Regions from separate parts of the Peribacillus sp. NPDC096379 genome, predicted to be linked through region 1. Evidence: riboswitches for the same ligand, from Rfam matches in the RefSeq annotation. Region 1 holds a riboswitch; each other region holds the start of a gene.

Region 1 (4,819 bases):
CCCTCCGACCGGATCGCAAACTAAGCCTAAAAGGGACTTCATCGCAATAGCGGTTGCATTCACGACTTGTTGTGGTGTCCCACCTTTTAACTCAACGATTGTTCCAGCTGCCATCGCTGTTGCAGACCCGACCTCTGCTTGACAGCCTCCAGCTGCTCCTGAGATGAACGAGCGGTTCGCAATGACAAGCCCTAGCATACTTGCCGTAAACAAGCCCTTCACTAACTCTTTATAAGGTGTGCCATCATTTTTATGAAGCGAAAATAATACGCCAGGTAAAATCCCTGCTGCTCCAGCAGTTGGCGTTGCCACAATGACGCCCATTCTGGCATTATTTTCAGAAGTGGCTAATGAATAGCTCATAGCATTGCTTATATAATTGCCTGATAGGGATTTACCTTGCCGAACGTATTCAGACATCTTCACGGCATCACCGCCAGAAATCCCACTTGGCGCCGTGGAAGCATCTTTAATCCCACTATCCACTGCTTCTTTCATTTTGATCAATCGCTCTTCCATCATGCGAATAATCGTATCTTCGTCTCTTCCTGACTTTTTTGCTTCCACCATTAACATCATTTCACTAATGGACTTTTTTTCCCGTTCACAAGCTTCTATAAGCTCTTTCATAGACTGAATTTCCATCATATCGCCTTCACCAATACTTTCTCTTTCCGTTGATAAGGTTTCGCAAGGATCGAAAAATCATCTCCAGCGCTAAGACGAATCGATACCATCTCATCATCAATCATAAAGATCTTCGATAGGCCACCTCCGAGTGATACACCACCAACCGTGACAACATGATCATCACGTTTTGCTGTTACAATGGTTGTATTTGGGTGGTCCATATACTCGCAAATGTTTTCGAATTCAAACTGGTACTGCATACCACATTCTTTTGCTTTTTCCAATGCGTATTTGATTTCGGAATCATCGGTATTCATCCCGAGTAATCCACCAAGAAGTGCTTTATCTGTTCCATGTCCTTGGTAGGTTTCAGCAAACGAATCATAAAATACAATGTTGGTCTCTTGGGGATAATCTCCTAACAGTTCATAAATAAATTTTCCAATCGATACAACACCAGCTGTATGAGAACTCGACGGTCCGACCATGATTGGGCCGATTATGTCAAAACAACTTTGAAATTCCATGATTCTCCCCCTTTCTTACACCGTTACTGCTTGTTGAAATAACGGATACGCACTACAAATCGCTTTAGTTGTTACTTTTGCTTTTTCAAGAACGGCTTCATCGCCTTTATTTGTTAAAACGTCCGCGATCACTTTTCCGATTTTCACCATTTCTTCTTGTTTCATGCCACGCGTTGTTAACGCAGCTGTTCCGATACGGATTCCACTCGTAACAAATGGTTTCTCTGGATCAAACGGAATCGTATTTTTATTTACGGTAATGCCCACTTCTTCTAATAATTTCTCGGCTTCTTTTCCAGTTAAATTCCATGGACGTAAATCTAATAGGACAATATGATTATCTGTTCCACCAGAAACGAGGGCCGCTCCTTCATTCTTTAAGGTTTCGCCAAGTATTGCCGCATTGTCAATAACTTGGTTGGCATACTCTTTAAAACTTGGTTGTAAAGCTTCTCTGAAAGCAACCGCTTTTGCAGCAATGATATGCATCAGTGGTCCACCTTGAATACCAGGGAATATCGATTTATTAACCGCTTTAATCATCTCTTCATCATTTGTTAAGATGATACCGCCACGCGGGCCACGCAATGTTTTATGTGTCGTACTTGTCACAACATCGGCATATGGAATTGGAGATGGATGAAGTCCAGCTGCTACTAGTCCTGCAATATGCGCCATATCGACCATAAGTTTTGCCCCGACTTGATCAGCAATTTTTCTAAAGCGAGCAAAGTCGATCGTTCTTGGATAAGCACTTGTCCCTGCAATAATCAATTTCGGTTTTTCTTTCTTGGCGATCTCTTCTAATTCATCGTAATCAATGACTTGCGTATCTTCCCTCACACCATAAGATACAATGTCAAACCATTTTCCTGAAACACTAACAGGGCTTCCATGTGTTAAATGTCCACCATGTGAAAGGTTCATTCCCATTACTTTATCTCCAGGCTGAAGCAGTGCGAAGAAAACGGCAAAATTTGCTTGTGCTCCTGAGTGTGGCTGAACATTGGCATATTTAGCGCCAAATAGCTCCGTTACGCGCTCGATCGCTGTTTGTTCTGCCACGTCAACAAATTCACACCCGCCATAATAACGCTTTCCTGGATACCCTTCTGCATATTTATTCGTCATCACGCTTCCCATCGCTTCTAATACATCTTCGCTTACAATATTTTCTGATGCGATTAACTCAAGTGTTTGAAGTTGGCGCTCTCGTTCCTTTTCAATCGCTCCAAAAATAATAGAATCATTTTGCTGTAAACTCATATATACTCCCCCTCAATTTTTTTGTACGACACCATGTTCGAATCCTTTCAACTTAGCTAGTGAAACCACTCTCTCACTATCACTCTTCTTTTCTGAGAAAACTGTGGAGATACGCTCCCGTTTTTGCACGCAAAAAAGGACAGAAAAGGGTAGCGTGACTTTCTCTACCCTTCCCTGTCCTTTTACCTGAGAGTTTAACCCTATGATTCATAGAGTCGTTCCCCTTTGGTGGCGTACTACTTATACGCGCTCTCCAGAGGTGCGTCCGATTGTGGTTCCATCTACCTGAGAGATTTGCTCCAAGGGTCTTTTTGGAACTTGCTCCTTCGGTGGCTTGTTACATTGCACTCTCCCACAACCGTCATTCGCTCATATTTAGTTACTGTTATATTCAGAATAGTTGCATAAGGTAGATCTGTCAAGGTTATTTTGTAAACGCTAACATTTATTTAGATTTGGTTGACTAAAAGCGTGGGTAGTTGAATCGAAACGAATACGATCAAAAAACCTATATAGATGATCAGAACGCACTGAAAAAGTAACTCATTTTGAAAGTAGCGAAGATTTTTATTAATATACAGACAATAGAAGAAGCTAACAACCTATATAGAGTAGGTCGTTAGCTTTAAAAGGACTTTTTCAGTGGCCTCAGATGATTAACACAGGCTTTTTTGCTCTTATTTCATTTATAGGACACGGGCGGGATTTTTGTCCGTTCCCTCTTAATTTCCCACTGTTTTTCTTTGATCAACATGATCCCCCTTTGGTTTCCGCATCTTATAGATCGTAATCAGCAAAATAAACCAAACAGGAGTTATGAACAAAGCAACTCGAGTATCTTCCGCAAGTGCAAGTACGACAAGAACGAACGCTAGGAAAGTAAGGATCAAGTAATTGGAAAATGGATATAGTGGCAATTTAAATTTGTTCACTTTCGCTAGATCTGGTCTTGTTTTGCGGTACTTCAAATGGCTGATGACAGTAATTCCCCAAATAAAGATGAAACATACCGTAGAAATACTTGTAATCAGCGTAAATACGCCTTCTGGCATGACATAATTCAAAACAACGGCTATTAGAATGACAACAGTTGAAAAGAATAATGCATTGGAAGGTACTTTACGAGAAGTAAGTTTTGTAAATGGTATAGGTGCATTTTTATCATTGGCAAGGGAGTATACCATCCGGCTTGTACTGAAAATAGCGCTGTTACATGCTGAAGCTGCGGATGTTAGGACGACAAAATTGACAATACCAGCAGCTGCTGCGATTCCAACTGCCACGAAGACTTGGACAAATGGGCTTTCCATTGGATTGATGGCATTCCACGGATAAATACTCATGATGACAATAAGTGCGCCAAGGTAGAAAATGATAATCCGAATCGGGATATTGTTGATTGCTTGTGGGATCACCTTTTCTGGATTTTCTGTTTCACCTGCTGTAAGTCCTACAAGTTCAATGCCAACAAACGCAAATACGACCATCTGGAATGAAAGGATAAAGCCATTTATGCCATTTGGGAACATGCCTCCGTGGCTCCATAGATTCGTGAAGCTGGATGCGCCTGAATTCGTGGAAAAGCCTTTAATAATCATGAAAATACCGATCACAATGAGTGCTAAAATCGCGATGACTTTAATTAATGCGAACCAGAATTCCATTTCGCCAAAAAGTTTTACGGTTGCAAGGTTCATCATGAGCAAAATGACAAGTGCAATTAATCCCGGCATCCACTGTGGTACATCAGGAAGCCAATATTGGGTATAGAGACCAACTGCTGTTAAGTCGGCCATTGCGATTGAAATCCAGCAAAACCAGTAAGTCCAGCCGGTAATAAATGCGGCCATGTTCCCTAAATAGTCTTTTACAAAGTCAACAAAAGAGTCGTATTCCAAATTGGATAGGAGTAGTTCTCCAAGTGCGCGCATGATTAAAAAGCAAATGACGCCTGTAATCATGTAAGCAAATAAAATCGACGGCCCTGCTAAATGAATCGATTTTCCTGCTCCAAGAAATAATCCCGTTCCGATCGCCCCGCCAATAGCAATTAGCTGCACGTGTCTGTTTTTTAGACCTCTCGCCAGTTTTTGTTCCTGCATACAATTTCCCACTCTCTACTTTTTTAGGTTGTTTGCAATTTTAACATATTAATAGCTTAATAAAAGTTTACCATATTATCCGTCAATTCGACACCGAAAAGAATGCGCTTACATTTATAATATAGCGAATATTCTATAAAAACATCCAAAACAATTCCCTTCCTTAGAGTATTCGTTTAGGAACTTTGTTAATAAATTGTAAAAAAATGTCGTAAGTTTGAATTTTCAAAAAAGAAAATATCCAACCATCTACATGGTATACTTTTCAAAAATGAAGACATGTTGCAAAAACAA
Region 2 (4,819 bases), on a different contig from region 1:
GAAAGTTCGCCTAATATATGAGTCAAGCCTGAGCAGACCGCTTTTTGGTTTGATGAGCGGCGATAAGGTAAATGAGTAGTCTGGAATTTTTGGAGTTACTTGTATTTGTAAAAGCCTTTCATGAAACTGTTCGACGATTTCTCCTGTTATTAAATTTAAGCCTGCAGACAACAGAATATCTTTCTTGCGATCACTTTGATAGGAAACTTTTGCATTGATAGAAAGCCATGGATATAAGGGATTCTGCGTATGGTTCTGCTGGATAATCTCCTCGTATAAGCGGATAAATCCGGCAAGCCTTTTCGTAGATGCAAAAATCTGATGTAGTCGTTGTGATCCGAAATGGATCAGTTCCCCTTTGACGTCAGCTGGTGCCTGTTGTGGATCTGTTATAAGGGTAAGCTGAGATGGGTTGGGAACGCCACCGGTTTTTTCAAGGTAGTGCCAGTAAAAGGGACGGTTCATCAATTCCTTATCGAGTTCAATCGTTAATTGAATCATTAAATAAGCAGGGTGGTTTTCTATGATTTCACAATGATTCGCTTTGAAATAGGTGAGCAAGAAATCATGAATTTCCTGTTGCTGCATGAAGATTTCCCTCCTTCATATCTTGGGCGAATTGAATCATGGAAGAAAGATTATCCATTTTAATTTTCATTTCACCTTCTGATTTTGACCCATCTACTACATCCACTAAATAATCTTCAATATTGCCGATATCTAATTTTGTTAAAATATCATCTAAATCACCAATCACTTTTTCAAATAGCTGAATCTTTTCATAGAGAAGTTTCAAGATATGTTCTTCTACTGTATTTTCCGTCGCGAAATTATAAATCATGACATCTTGGGTTTGACCGAGCCGATGAACCCTGCCAATTCGCTGCTCCAACCGCATCGGATTCCATGGTAAATCAAAATTGATTAAATGATGACAAAATTGTAAGTTGATACCTTCACCGCCAGCTTCTGTAGCAATTAGTACTTGAATCTTATTTTGAAAAAGCTCTTTCATCCAATCTTTTTTACCGCGCTTAAACCCGCCACGAAAAGGTACTGAGCTTATGCCGTTTTGCTGTAAAAACCATTGCAAATAAAGTTGTGTAGCTCGGTACTCCGTGAAAATAATGACTTTATCGTTGATTTTCTGGATTAATTCCAACGTCTTCTCTGCCTTTGAATTGCGCTCAACTTGCTTTGCTGTCTCAAAGAGATTATTCAACTTTTCTATGAATTCAGGTGCAGGATTTTCATGTTTTTGAGACATGTTTTTTAAAGTGGTAAAGACTGCTTCTTTGCTGCTACATGCTTCTCTTTGGAGGGTTAGGCTTGAAAATGCACTTCCCGCTCCTTCAGATTGCGATCGGAACGCAGCTACAGCGTCATATAAAGCCTGCTCAGTAGGTGAGAATTTAATTATAATTGTTTCAACATGACGTTTCGTCCACTCGATTCCAGTATCGGCACGGCGGTTTCGAATCATAACCGTATTAACAAGCTCCTTAAGATGTTCATCTTCATAGATGGTGCGGCCTTTTCCTTTATACTTTTCAGAAAAAAGAGCTGCATTTCCTAAATGTCCAGGTTTAAGAAGAGAAACAAGATGAAAGATTTCTTCTACCTTATTTTGAATAGGTGTAGCAGTTAAGAGAAGGCAGAATTTCTTTTTCAAACTTTGAACAAATTCGTAGTTTTTCGTTTTATTATTTTTTAATTTATGAGCCTCGTCAATAATGATTAAATCGTATTCTTGCTTAAAAATGATGTCTCTATGTGGATTACGCTTCGCTGTATCTATGGATGATACGATACAATCGCATGAATCCCATACATAGCTTTTTCTCTGAACAACAGCGGGGATATGAAATTTTGTATTTAGCTCAAACGCCCATTGGGAAACGAGTGAAGCAGGAACGAGAATCAGGACTTTTTTCACGAGACCGCGAATCATATATTCTTTAATAATTAAGCCAGCTTCGATTGTTTTTCCAAGACCTACTTCATCAGCCAAAATTGCTTTGCCATTCATAGTCTCGACGACTTGTCGGGCAGCTTCAAGTTGATGAGGGAGTGGTGTTAGCTGATTAAGATGATGAGGTGCTTGCAGTCCTTCAAATTCTGGAATGGCCAGATGCTTTTCCGCTTGAACTGCAAGTTTATACAGCTCCCAATTCGCCCAAGGACCATCATTCTCCACTTTATCTAAAAATTCTTCTGACCATTCATCGTCAAATTTGATTCGAATTTGCATAAATATTGCTCCTTTCTAAATATAAAAACCTAATACACGAACATTAAGGTGATAAATATAAAAAAAGTTTGGTTTTTGTGAAAAGATGATTGCGATTCAAGCATTATTAATGGTAGTATGAACGTAACGAATAAATTTTGAAATTTTCTATTAATAAATATGATTTTTATTTGAAAGACTTCCACTGTTTGATTTACTATAGTAGTAACAGAATTCTAGGTGTTTGGTGAAAGTAGCCTCTTTTTCTGTGAAATAAAGATTGTGTAAAGTCGGCAAAGTCCGTTTTAGTTGTTCAACCCTTATTTACATAGTATGTTCAAAAAAGACAATATTATATGCGGATGAAGGCTGGGGGAGAGACTACATTTGTAGCGCCGAAGGAGCAAGCTTAGCAGCGAATCTCTCAGGCAAAAGAACCCTTGTTGGACGCAACTCTGGAGAGTGTCTAAAGGCGTAAGCTTTTAAGACCACCAAAGGGGAAAGCCTTTTAAAGGTAAACTTTCAGGTTTCAGGACAGAGAAATAGCTCAAGAGGAGCTTCTCTGTCTTTTTTTATGCCCAAAAAAATGTGAGGAGGCGTAGTATGACTGAATTAAAAAGGACGCCGTTATTTACTATTTACGCAGATTATGGTGGTAAAACGATTGACTTTGGTGGCTGGGAGCTACCAGTCCAATTTTCTAGCATTAAAGAAGAACATGAAGCAGTACGTACAAAAGCAGGCTTGTTCGATGTCTCTCATATGGGGGAGTTTGTTGTAAAAGGTGAAGGAAGCACGGACTTTTTACAAAGAATGATTACGAACGATATTCTCAAGCTTGAAGTAGGGCATGCGCAATATGCCGCATTGTGCTATGAAAATGGTGGAGTTGTCGATGATTTAATTATTTACAAGAAAGCGAAAAATGACTATTTATTAGTCGTGAATGCTGGCAATATTGAGAAGGATTTCAATTGGCTGCACGATCACTTGATTAAAGATGTTGAACTGACAAATATCTCAAATGAAGTTGCTTTGCTTGCTCTTCAAGGTCCAGCTGCTGAAAAAGTCCTTCAGAAATTAGCTGTAAACACAAATTTGAGTGAGATTGACTTTTTTACTTTCAAAGAAAATATGGAACTTAATGGAGTCACGGCTCTCGTCGTATCACGCACAGGGTATACAGGGGAAGATGGCTTTGAAGTGTATTGTAATAACGAAGACGCAAAAATACTCTGGAAAGCGATTCTCAAAGCAGGTAAGGATGAAGGCGTTCAACCAATCGGTCTAGGTGCTCGTGATACGCTTCGGTTCGAGGCGAAGCTCCCGTTATACGGTCAAGAGTTAACACCTAATATTTCGCCAATTGAAGCGGGAATTGGTTTTGCGGTTAAAGTTGACAAAGAGGCTGATTTCATCGGCAAGTCTGTTCTTGCCGAGCAAAAAGAACATGGTGCACCGCGCAAGCTTGTCGGCATCGAAATGATGGAACGCGGCATACCACGTCATGGTTATTCTGTTTACTATGGTTCTGAATTGATTGGCGAAGTGACAACTGGGACACAATCGCCGACATTGAAGAAAAACGTAGGTCTTGCCTTATTGAAAAAAGAGTATACGGGAATTGGAACAGAAGTTGAAGTTGAAATCCGTTCCAAGCGCGTGAAAGCCATAGTGGCTAAGACACCATTTTATAAACGACCAAGAGGATGAGGGGGAGAAATTCATGACTAAACATCGCTATTTACCGATGACTGACCAAGATCAAAAGGAAATGTTAGCCGCAATTGGAGTTCCTACTATAGATGAGCTATTCAGTGATATTCCACAGAGCGTACGTTTCCAAGGTGAATACAAGATTAAACCTGCTAAATCAGAACCAGCTCTTTTAAAAGAGCTTACTAAATTGGCTGGGAAAAACGCCGATGCAAAGCGCTATGCTTCTTTTCTAGGTGCTGGTGTATACGATCATTATCAACCAATTATCGTTGACCATGTGATTTCTCGTTCTGAGTTTTATACAGCGTATACCCCTTATCAGCCGGAAATTTCTCAAGGAGAGCTCCAAGCAATCTTTGAATTTCAAACGATGATTTGTGAATTGACTGGCATGGATGTTGCCAATTCTTCTATGTATGATGGTGGAACTGCTCTTGCTGAGGCAGCGATGCTAAGTAGCGGGCATACAAAACGTAAGAAAATCTTGATTTCTAGTACGGTTCATCCTGAGTCCCGTGATGTTGTAAAGTCGTATGCGTTGGGACAGCGTGTTGAAGTAGTGGAAATTCCACATCTTGATGGTGTAACCGATTTGGATGCACTGCAAGAATTAATCAGCGACGATATTGCAGGAGTCATCGTTCAATATCCAAATTTCTTTGGGCGTATTGAACCTTTAAAGGAGATTGAAAAAATCGTTCATGAACAAAAAGCGATGTTTATTGTCTCAAGTAATCCCTTAGCGTTAGGCGCCTTAACCCCACCTGGAAAACTAGGCGCAGATATTGTTGCTGGAGATGCTCAACCATTTGGAATTCCTGCAGCATTTGGTGGACCACATTGCGGCTATTTTGCAGTAACGAATAAATT
Region 3 (4,819 bases), on a different contig from region 1:
ACGTTCGCATCCCTCAACAATTTAGGCTAACGCCTACCGAAATTCATCTCTCACCTACTCATTGGGCTATGCCTTTCTCATTCGTTGAGGAAGGAGTCTTCTTTCGGAAAATGATAAAGTTACTGCCACCACAAAATTCAGATAGCATATAAAAATATTTTACCGGTTTTCTATAAACTGGCACCTAAGTTTTAAGCTAAATTGACACTTTTAAATATACCAATCCTTTGCTAATGTTTTCAGTAAATAAACGGAATTAAGGGGAAAGGATGCTGCTATCATCGGAAACCACTGTATGGACTGAACTCGTTTATCATGTCCAAGTGCTCGATAACGGTATCCATGGTGAAGGTTTTATATAATTTTTCGTTCTGACTGATAGCAGGAGTCCGTTGCAGTGTTGCCTATCATTAAGGTAACCCTGTTGAAGACGTACGCGATCTAGATTTCAAAGGAAACGGCAACCTTGCACTTCTCCCTTGATGCCTATAAAGAAAAGATAAGAAAGGTTTATGTCTATGCAAAAAACAACGAGTTATTCAAACACACGTACCTTCGATTTAATTCAAACATCAATGTTAATTGCACTCGTATTCGTTGCCACGGTCTTGTTAAATATCAAACTACCGATCACGGCAAATGGCGGTTTAGTTCATCTGGGGACAGCTATGCTCTTTATCGGGTCCATCTTATTTGGTCCTAAAAAAGGCGCCATCGCTGGCGCCGTTGGAATGGGGTTATTTGACTTAATCTCTGGTTGGACATTGTGGGCACCGTTCACTATTTTAGCTCGCGGCTTGCAAGGATATATAGTTGGGAAAATCGCCTGGTCGAAAGGCCGCAACGGAAATAGTATTGGTTTCAATCTATTTGCTACTATCATTTCGGCTCCTTTTATGTTAGCTGGTTATTACATTTGTGAATGGGTACTATTTAGTAGCTGGATTATACCAGCGGCCTCTATTCCCGGAAACATCGTTCAAAACGTTGTGGGGATCTGTGTAGCCATTCCAGTTTGTGCTGTACTGAAAAAAATTCCGCTTTTTAAATAGTTATTAAAAAGATGGACAATAACACAAATAATTCTTATAAACATTATTTTATAGTACATGAAAAAGGGGAAACGCTTCGTATATCAAGCATTCTCCTTCTTTTTTCCATTAAACTTCGGATTTAAATGAAATTTACTTTTGATCTTTATTTCCAATATACTTCTATTCCTACAATTTTTTCTTCCCCATTATCTTTCTTTATGGTACATGACTCAATGTAGTTCAAGAAGCCTTCCTCCCTTTTATTGATTTCTTGACACCTTCTTTTGGAATCGCAACTACTATAGCTAGTAAAGCTAGTCCAGCAAAAATAACATTTACCAGCAACCCTATACTTGCAGCCGCTTCCATATTTCCAGCCTTTTCAACTACACTATAAACAGTCACAGATATCGCTAAACCGAATGAGCTGCCAAGTGTACTAGTCATTTTATAAATACCTGCTGCCTCTCCTGCCTTTGCTGTCGGAACATTGTCTACGGCTGTATCTATAGATGGTGTCGCATAAAGGCCAAGTCCAATCCCATACACGGTAAAACCAATAAAAACAACAACCGAATAAATCGCATTTGGTAAGATTGTTAAGGTCATTAACATAATTCCAGCCATCACTAAAAGACAAGCTAAGATCATCGGTTTTCTTGGACCATTTCGTTGTAATACTTTTTCACCCACACGAATCATCACTAATACAGCAACTAAATTGCCAATAGATAATAATCCAGATTGAAAAGAACTGTATCCTCTTGCCATTTGGACATAGGTATTGGCAACAATAAGTGCTCCCGCTACAGCACTCAGTAAAAAGTTTGACACCGTAGCCCCAGTAAAATAGTTATTTTTAAATAAAGAAAGATCGATAAATCCGTTAGATTTTCCTTTTACAACGTTTAAAAATACCCAACCTCCTATGATAGTGACAGCCATTAACGTTAACGAAATGGGGCTTGTCCAACCGAAGTCCTCTCCACGTGTAATGACAACATTTAAAGCGACCATCACTAGGAGAAAGATAACAAAGCCAGAAAAATCAAATTTTGATGCATGGCTTTGTTCTGCTTTACTCTCTGGTACATTTTTAATTAAGAACATAGATAGCAATGTGAAGATGATGGAAAAAATAAAGATCCAACGCCATCCCAAAGACGTAGCAATTAAACCTCCAGCAAACGAACAAATGCCCATGCCGCCCCAAGATCCAAAAGACCAGTAACTTAAGGCCCTTTGTCGATCAGCACCGTCAAAATAGGTTTTCACCAAAGCAATCGTCGCAGGCATAATACATGCTGCCGAGAAGCCTTGAATCACACGCCCAATCATTAAGAGGACCGTCTCCTGTGCAAAGACGAGGCAAAGTGAACCAATTATATTTAATAGTAAACCAATAGTCGTAATTTTCTTACGTCCAATTCGATCAGATATTCCTCCAGCTGCTACAATAAACATGCCTGAAAATAAACCGGATAAACTAATGGCTGTATTCAAAAGTCCCAATGAAATTCCCATATCTAACTGAACTTCCGGCATCACATTTATTAGTGACTGTGAGAAAAGCCAATAAGTAAGCACCCCAAACACAATCCCCGTCATCATTCTATTATTACCTTTATAGCTTGTTTTCATGGTAAACCTCTCCTTTTTGGTTAAATATCCATTAAACTAACTATGTCTCTTCAGTGATGATGATCGTGTAAATTGCAGGCACAACAAAAAAGGGCAGAGAAAAACATTCTGTTTTTCTCTGCCCTTCTCTGTCCTTTTACCTGAGAGTTTAGCTCAATAGAGCCTTTCCCCTTTGGTGGCGTATCGATTCATACGCTCTCTCCAGAGATGTGTCCAGTTGCAGTTTCTTCTACCTGAGAGATTCGCTTCAAGGGTCTTATTGAAGTTTGCTCCTTCGGTGGCTTATACTAAACACTCTCCTGCAACTTTCATCCATCTTATATTTTCTGTATTTTCAGAATTATTATATATTTATAGAATAATTCTGAAAGTCGATCATGTCAACTAAAATCGAAAACGCTTTCAAAAACTACTGTCACTTTGACGCCCAAAAACATTCGTTTCACAAGACGTTTCACGGAAGGTATTAATATGAATGAAATGGAGAGCTTTACAGTGATCTGCTTCTCCTCTTGTATGAAGGACATGGGGCGGGGCTTCACGACTTATTAATATAGCCACTCTACTTAGCAGGTCTACTCATTGTACCTTGAAAGCACCCAAAATCCGGCTCCTCACCGCCACCATTGTGATTAGGTGGGTGTAGCGTGGTACACGACTAATCCTTTATATTTATAGTAAATGGTGGCGTGATAACGCCATATTCGTTTTGTATATAAAATAGCACTCAATAAAGAGGTTATGGGAGCATTGCTGTGAAAAAGGATCTTTCAGATGGTAACAGACCACCTAAACTATCGATTATTCAGATAATTCAGCCGAAGGAATTGGCTAACCGTTCCCATGATTCTCCCCTTTTCACTAATCTTAGTTTTTAGTAACTTTCGGTTTACTTTCTAATAATCCCTTAAAACTTTCGTGATGGGATATTGTCCTTGTTAGCAGGTTATGTTGCAGCAAATTATTTAGCAAATGAAGGGGTATGTCAAGGAGTCGAATGAGGAGGTAACGCTCTGAAAGTCTCCCCCTAGTTGCCACCTAAAATATCCTAATAATGTACTATTTCCATTTTCAATACCAGCCGTTTTTATGCTTCCTTAAAAACAATAAACAAAACAGATAACTCCTCTGATCGTAATTAGAGGAGTACATCTATGATCTCTTACCTATAGAAAATAAAGGAGGCTGGATACGTCCAATCTCCTTCTTGCTTATTAAAGACTTTATCTATAACTGAAAAAAACCTATTTATTTTCTTCAATTTAGACAATGTTATTTTTCAACTTTTCGAAACATGTTTTTATCAGGATCGTTCCTGAACCATAGAGGAGTAGGATAGCAAAGCAAGCAACAATTCTGATACAGCATCAATCGGGTGCTTATATAGAATTGTTAAGAAATCTTTTCAAATTCCCTCGTTCATTATTTTAGATGTTCATTTAGAACGTTCTCTTCCAAGACATCCAATGTATCGCCATACACTTTGATAATATGTTTTTCTCCCCAATTGCAAAGCGAATTTAAGATACCTTGTAAGCTCCAGCCATATTCACTTAGCTCATACTCCACTTTTGGAGGAATTTGATTATAAACAATTCTATTAATGACTCCATCTACCTCTAATTCACGTAATTGTTGAGTTAACATCTTCTGTGTAATATCAGGCATAAGACGTTTCAATTCACTTGTTCGTTTCTTACCGTGTGTTAGATGACATAGAATTACACATTTCCACTTTCCCCCTATCACTTCAAGTGTCGCCTCTACTGAAATATTGTATTTCTTTTTCTTCATATATAATTCCTCCACATGTATAGGAACTTAAAAGTGCCTATAGCACCTTTAGGTTCCTATAGTACTTTTAAGTACGTACTTCTCTAATGATTTCATATGTATCATAATAGCATTTATCGGTTGAGTTTTAATGTAATTATTTTTTTAGTTTACTTAAAACAAGATCGTTCATCCATGACCAAATTATTAAGGAGGAGAAAAATGTCTTTAGATAAAAAACAAAGTACATTAGCGCTATTAGCCTTAGCTATAAGTGCATTTGCAATAGGAACAACAGAATTTATCAGTGTAGGTCTATTACCATTAATAGCGAATGATTTACAAATATCTGTTACGACAGCAGGCTTAAC
Region 4 (4,819 bases), on a different contig from region 1:
GAACCTTTTTCATCATTTAAGTTAGGATCAGATGCTCACGAATGCTTTGTATTGAAGAAATGAATATAGCTTGTATAGGCTAAGATGGAGGAAATGAATATGGAAAAACTGCAAACACTTTATTACGAATTTATCCCGACGGGCGAAGATAAAATGAAATTAGATCCAGCAAAAACAGCACTTTTAGTCGTGGATATGCAAAATCAATTTATTAGCCGTGATGGATTGGATGCTCAAGTTGCACGAGAAAAAGGCATGTTCGATAAGTGGGAATCTTTCTATGATCGTATCGATAACGTAGCGATTCCAAACAATAAAAAACTACTAGACTTTTTCCGTGCCAATCAATTAGAAGTCACTTTCGGACGGATTGCTTGTCATCATAAGGATGGACGTGACCGTTCCCCTGTACAACGTCGCCCAGGTTGGAATAATATCTTATTACCAATCGGTGATCCAGGTGCAGAAATGGTAGATGAATTAAAACCATTAGAAGATGAAATCGTGGTAAATAAAACGACAGACAGTGTTTTAAGTGGAACAAACTATGAATTTTTACTTCGTAATATGGGCATTGAAACAGTTGTATGTACAGGTGTTGTAACAGACCAATGTGTTGCCTCAACTGTACGTAGCTTAGCAGACGCTGGTTTTGAAGTAATTTTAGTAGAAGATGCTTGCGCAGCGGCAACGAAAGAGTTACATGATGCAGAAATCATGATCATGAATCAAATTTATTGCCAAGTGATGAGCACAGATGAAACCATTCAATTCATTTCGGAGGAAATTGAACAACGTACTGTTGTTCAAAAATAGAGAGGAAGCTTTTTAAATGAGTCAAGGACAAAGTAATGCAAATCAAGACAGTGCAGCTCCTCATTTTAAGCGTGTTCTAACACTGAAGGATTTGGTGATTTATGGCATCGCCTTTATGACGCCCATTGCGCCTGCTTATATATATGGTTTTGCAGCACAGTCTACAGGCGGTATGTTGCCATTAGCGTATTTAATCGCGATGGTTGCGATGATGTTTTCGGCATATAGCTATGGCAGGATGGCTGCAGCGTTCCCGGTTTCCGGTTCAACGTATACGTATACACAACGTGCGATTCATCCGCATTTAGGCTTTTTTGCCGGCTGGGCCATGTTTATGGACTATGTATTAGTGCCTTTAATCGTCTTTATGGTTGGTGCTTCCTATGCCAATGCATTAATTCCATCCATTCCATATTGGGTATGGGTATTCATTATTGCTGGAGTTATTACTGTTGTAAATATTCTCGGAATTGCAGTGGCAGCAAAAGCGAACCAAATTTTAGTGTTATTTATGGGAATCGTTGTTGTCATCTTCGTTGTTTTTTGTATGAAGGCGATTATGGTAGAGGATGGTGCATCGGCTTTAGTATCGATTACTCCGTTCTTTAATAACGAAACATTCGTAATGTCAGCCATCATTTCAGGTGCAGCCATGGCATGTTTCTCATTTTTAGGATTTGACTCGATTACAACCTTATCGGAAGAATCAGTGAATCCCAAAAATGATATTTGGAAAGCGGCCATTCTTTCTTGTTTAATCGGTGGCGTTATTTTTATCGTGCAAGCGTATGTTGCTCAGCTAGTCTGGCCAGATGTAAATAACTTTAGCTCAGCAGATACAGCATTATTTGATATTGCGAATGTAGCAGGTGGTGCGGTGCTTGTAACACTTTATACAGTAGCGATTATCGTTTCAACTTTTACAGCTGGTTTAACAGGTCAAGCAAGTGCTTCACGTTTAATGTTTAGCATGGGACGTGATGAAGTTCTACCGAAAAAGTTCTTTACACATTTACATCCTAAATATAAAACACCGATCTACAATATTTTATTAATGTGCAGCATTAGTATTGCCGGAGCCCTTTTCTTATCAATCGATTTTGTTGCAGAATTAATGAGCTTTGGCGGTTTAACTGGTTTTATGTTTGTTAACCTATCTGTTATTGTGTATTACTATTTCCGTAAAAAAGAGAAGAAATTTATCCGTTATTTATTAATTCCGGGCCTCGGTTTCTTAATCTGTTTCTACTTATTTATTAATTTATCACCAACGACGTTAAAAGTAGGCTTTATATGGCTCGCAATTGGGGTTGTCTATGCGCTTATTACAACAAAAGGATTTAAAAAGCTACCTCCGAGTCTTATCGATTTGTAATTGGTAGTTTGCATGGCATGAACTTGGTATTATTACTTGAGTTCATGCCTTTTATTTTGCTCTTATTAAGAGACATTATTTATGTTTCGAGGCATCACGGTGACAACAATTAATGAAAGCGTTTTCTATTTTCGGTTAACGTGTTATAATTTAATAATTATTCTAAGTATATAGAAAATATAGATGGATGAAAGTTGCAGGAGAGTGTTTAGTATAAGCCACCGAAGGAGCAAACTTCAATAAGACCCTTGAAGCGAATCTCTCAGGTAGAAGAAACTGCAACTGGACACGCCTCTGGAGAGAGCGTATGAATCGATACGCCACCAAAGGGGAAAGGCTCCAATGAGCTAAACTCTCAGGTAAAAGGACAGAGAAGGGCAGAGAAAAACAGAATGTTTTTCTCTGCCCTTCTTTGTTGTGCCTGCAATTTACACGATCATCATCACTGAAGAGACATAGTTAGTTTAATGGATATTAACCAAAAGGAGAGGTTTACCATGGAAACAAGCTATAAAGGTAATAACAGAATGATAACGGGGATTGTGTTTGGGGTGCTTACTTATTGGCTTTTCTCACAGTCACTAATAAATGTGATACCGGAAGTTCAGTTAGATTTGGGAATTTCATTGGGTCTTTTGAATACAGCCATTAGTTTATCTGGATTATTTTCAGGTATGTTTGTTGTAGTAGCTGGAGGAATATCTGATCGAATTGGACGCAAGAAAATTACGACTATTGGCTTACTATTAAATATAATTGGTTCACTTTGCCTCGTCTTTGCACAGGAGACAGTTCTCTTAATGATTGGGCGTGTGATTCAAGGCTTCTCGGCAGCATGTATTATGCCTGCGACGATTGCTTTGGTGAAAACCTATTTTGACGGTGCTGATCGACAAAGAGCCTTAAGCTACTGGTCTTTTGGATCTTGGGGCGGCGCAGGCATTTGTTCGTTTGCTGGAGGTTTAATTGCTACGTCTTTGGGATGGCGTTGGATCTTTATTTTTTCCATCATATTCACTTTGCTATCTATGTTTTTAATAAAAGATATACCAGAGAGTAAAGCAGAACAAAGCCATGCATCAAAATTTGATTTTTCTGGCTTTGTTATCTTTCTCCTAGTGATGGTCGCTTTAAATGTTGTCATTACACGTGGAGAAGACTTCGGTTGGACAAGCCCCATCTCGTTAACGCTAATGGCTGTCACTGTCATAGGAGGTTGGGTATTTTTAAACGTTGTAAAAGGAAAATCTAACGGATTTATCGATCTTTCTTTATTTAAAAATAACTATTTTACTGGGGCTACGGTGTCAAACTTTTTAATGAATGCTGTAGCGGGAGCACTTATTGTTGCCAATACCTATGTCCAAATGGCAAGAGGATACAGTTCTTTTCAATCTGGGTTACTATCTTTTGGCAATTTAGTTGCTGTATTAGTGATGATTCGTGTGGGTGAAAAAGTATTACAACGAAATGGTCCAAGAAAACCGATGATCTTAGCTTGTCTTTTAGTGATGGCTGGAATTATGTTAATGACCTTAACAATCTTACCAAATTCGGTTTATTCCGTTGTTGTTTTTATTGGTTTTACCGTGTATGGGATTGGACTTGGGCTTTATGCAACACCATCTACAGATACAGCCGTAGACAATGTTCCGCAAGCAAAGGCAGGAGAGGCAGCAGGTATTTATAAAATGTCTAGTACACTTGGTGGCTCATTCGGTTTAGCGATATCTGTGACTGTTTATAGTGTAGTTGAAAAGGCTGGAAATATGGAAGCGGCCGCAAGTATAGGGTTGCTGGTAAATGTTATTTTTGCTGGACTAGCTTTACTAGCTATAGTAGCTACGATTCCAAAAGAAGGTGTCAAGAAATCAATAAAAGAGAGGAAGGCTTCTTAAACTACATTGAGTCATGTACCATTAAGAAAGATAATGGGGAAGAAAAAATTGTAGGATAGAAGTATATTAGAAGTAAAGATCAAAAGTAAATCTCACTTAGAGGTGTTACGGTGGACCGTACCATAAATAACGGTAAACCATAAAAATGAAATCAAAAAAGAGTATATCCCAAAAGGGTCTGACCTCGTCCCCTCTAAACAGTAAATAGTAGTAAAATACTGTTAGAGTCATTGCGAGGTCTGCCCCTTTCGTTATGGGGAGCCCCTATTAGTATTACAACTTAACTTCAAACTTTTTTTGATTAAAGTGTATCTTTCCTTCTAGGGAAGTAAATTTATTCACAATTCTGTACGTTCTTTCCTCATCAAGTGCTAGAAATCTTATATTGCAAATGTTTAAAACATCCTTACGATTTCTTTAATGGAAAGCGGATCGTCACTGTTGTTCCCTCACCTTTTGAGCTTTGGAAATCAATGGTCCCATTGTATTTTTCGGTAATATGATAGCAAATCATTAAACCTAGTCCTGTTCCATTACTTTTTAACGAGTAAAAAGGAGTACCGAGAGATTTAACTTCCACTTCTGACATGCCGAAACCATGGTCCGCTACTTTCATCTCGACAAAATGCTTTTTTCTTTTCGCCGTAACAAGAACAGAATCGCCAATTTTTGAGGCTTCAATGGCATTTTTAATAATATTGATCATTAATTGTTTATACTCAATGTTGTT

The links. A riboswitch is a leader RNA that binds a small molecule or an ion and turns the genes downstream of it on or off. The one in region 1 is predicted to bind glycine.
Region 2: it holds a riboswitch for glycine, as region 1 does, so the genes downstream of both, gcvT (glycine cleavage system aminomethyltransferase GcvT) here and glyA (serine hydroxymethyltransferase) in region 1, are expected to answer to the same signal.
Region 3: it holds a riboswitch for glycine, as region 1 does, so the genes downstream of both, ACIQZI_RS15320 (MFS transporter) here and glyA (serine hydroxymethyltransferase) in region 1, are expected to answer to the same signal.
Region 4: it holds a riboswitch for glycine, as region 1 does, so the genes downstream of both, ACIQZI_RS15290 (MFS transporter) here and glyA (serine hydroxymethyltransferase) in region 1, are expected to answer to the same signal.

The regions. Positions count from the first base shown of each region.
Region 1 covers NZ_JBIWFD010000005.1:72,131-76,949, forward strand. Annotated here, with positions in the region: gene sdaAA (L-serine ammonia-lyase, iron-sulfur-dependent, subunit alpha) at 1-645, opposite strand, end outside; gene ACIQZI_RS19880 (serine dehydratase beta chain) at 645-1,157, opposite strand; gene glyA (serine hydroxymethyltransferase) at 1,173-2,423, opposite strand; glycine riboswitch at 2,686-2,788, opposite strand; gene ACIQZI_RS19890 (amino acid permease) at 3,146-4,525, opposite strand.
Region 2 covers NZ_JBIWFD010000001.1:1,076,098-1,080,916, forward strand. Annotated here, with positions in the region: gene ACIQZI_RS05110 (YqhG family protein) at 1-588, opposite strand, end outside; gene ACIQZI_RS05115 (DEAD/DEAH box helicase) at 566-2,251, opposite strand; glycine riboswitch at 2,593-2,680, shown strand; glycine riboswitch at 2,684-2,770, shown strand; gene gcvT (glycine cleavage system aminomethyltransferase GcvT) at 2,834-3,943, shown strand; gene gcvPA (aminomethyl-transferring glycine dehydrogenase subunit GcvPA) at 3,957-4,819, shown strand, end outside.
Region 3 covers NZ_JBIWFD010000003.1:252,582-257,400, forward strand. Annotated here, with positions in the region: gene ACIQZI_RS15315 (ECF transporter S component) at 519-1,052, shown strand; gene ACIQZI_RS15320 (MFS transporter) at 1,275-2,675, opposite strand; glycine riboswitch at 2,794-2,890, opposite strand; gene ACIQZI_RS15325 (winged helix-turn-helix transcriptional regulator) at 4,098-4,469, opposite strand; gene ACIQZI_RS15330 (MFS transporter) at 4,671-4,819, shown strand, end outside.
Region 4 covers NZ_JBIWFD010000003.1:243,017-247,835, reverse strand. Annotated here, with positions in the region: gene ACIQZI_RS15300 (cysteine hydrolase family protein) at 100-816, shown strand; gene ACIQZI_RS15295 (APC family permease) at 833-2,191, shown strand; glycine riboswitch at 2,379-2,480, shown strand; gene ACIQZI_RS15290 (MFS transporter) at 2,689-4,089, shown strand; gene ACIQZI_RS15285 (ATP-binding protein) at 4,496-4,819, opposite strand, start outside.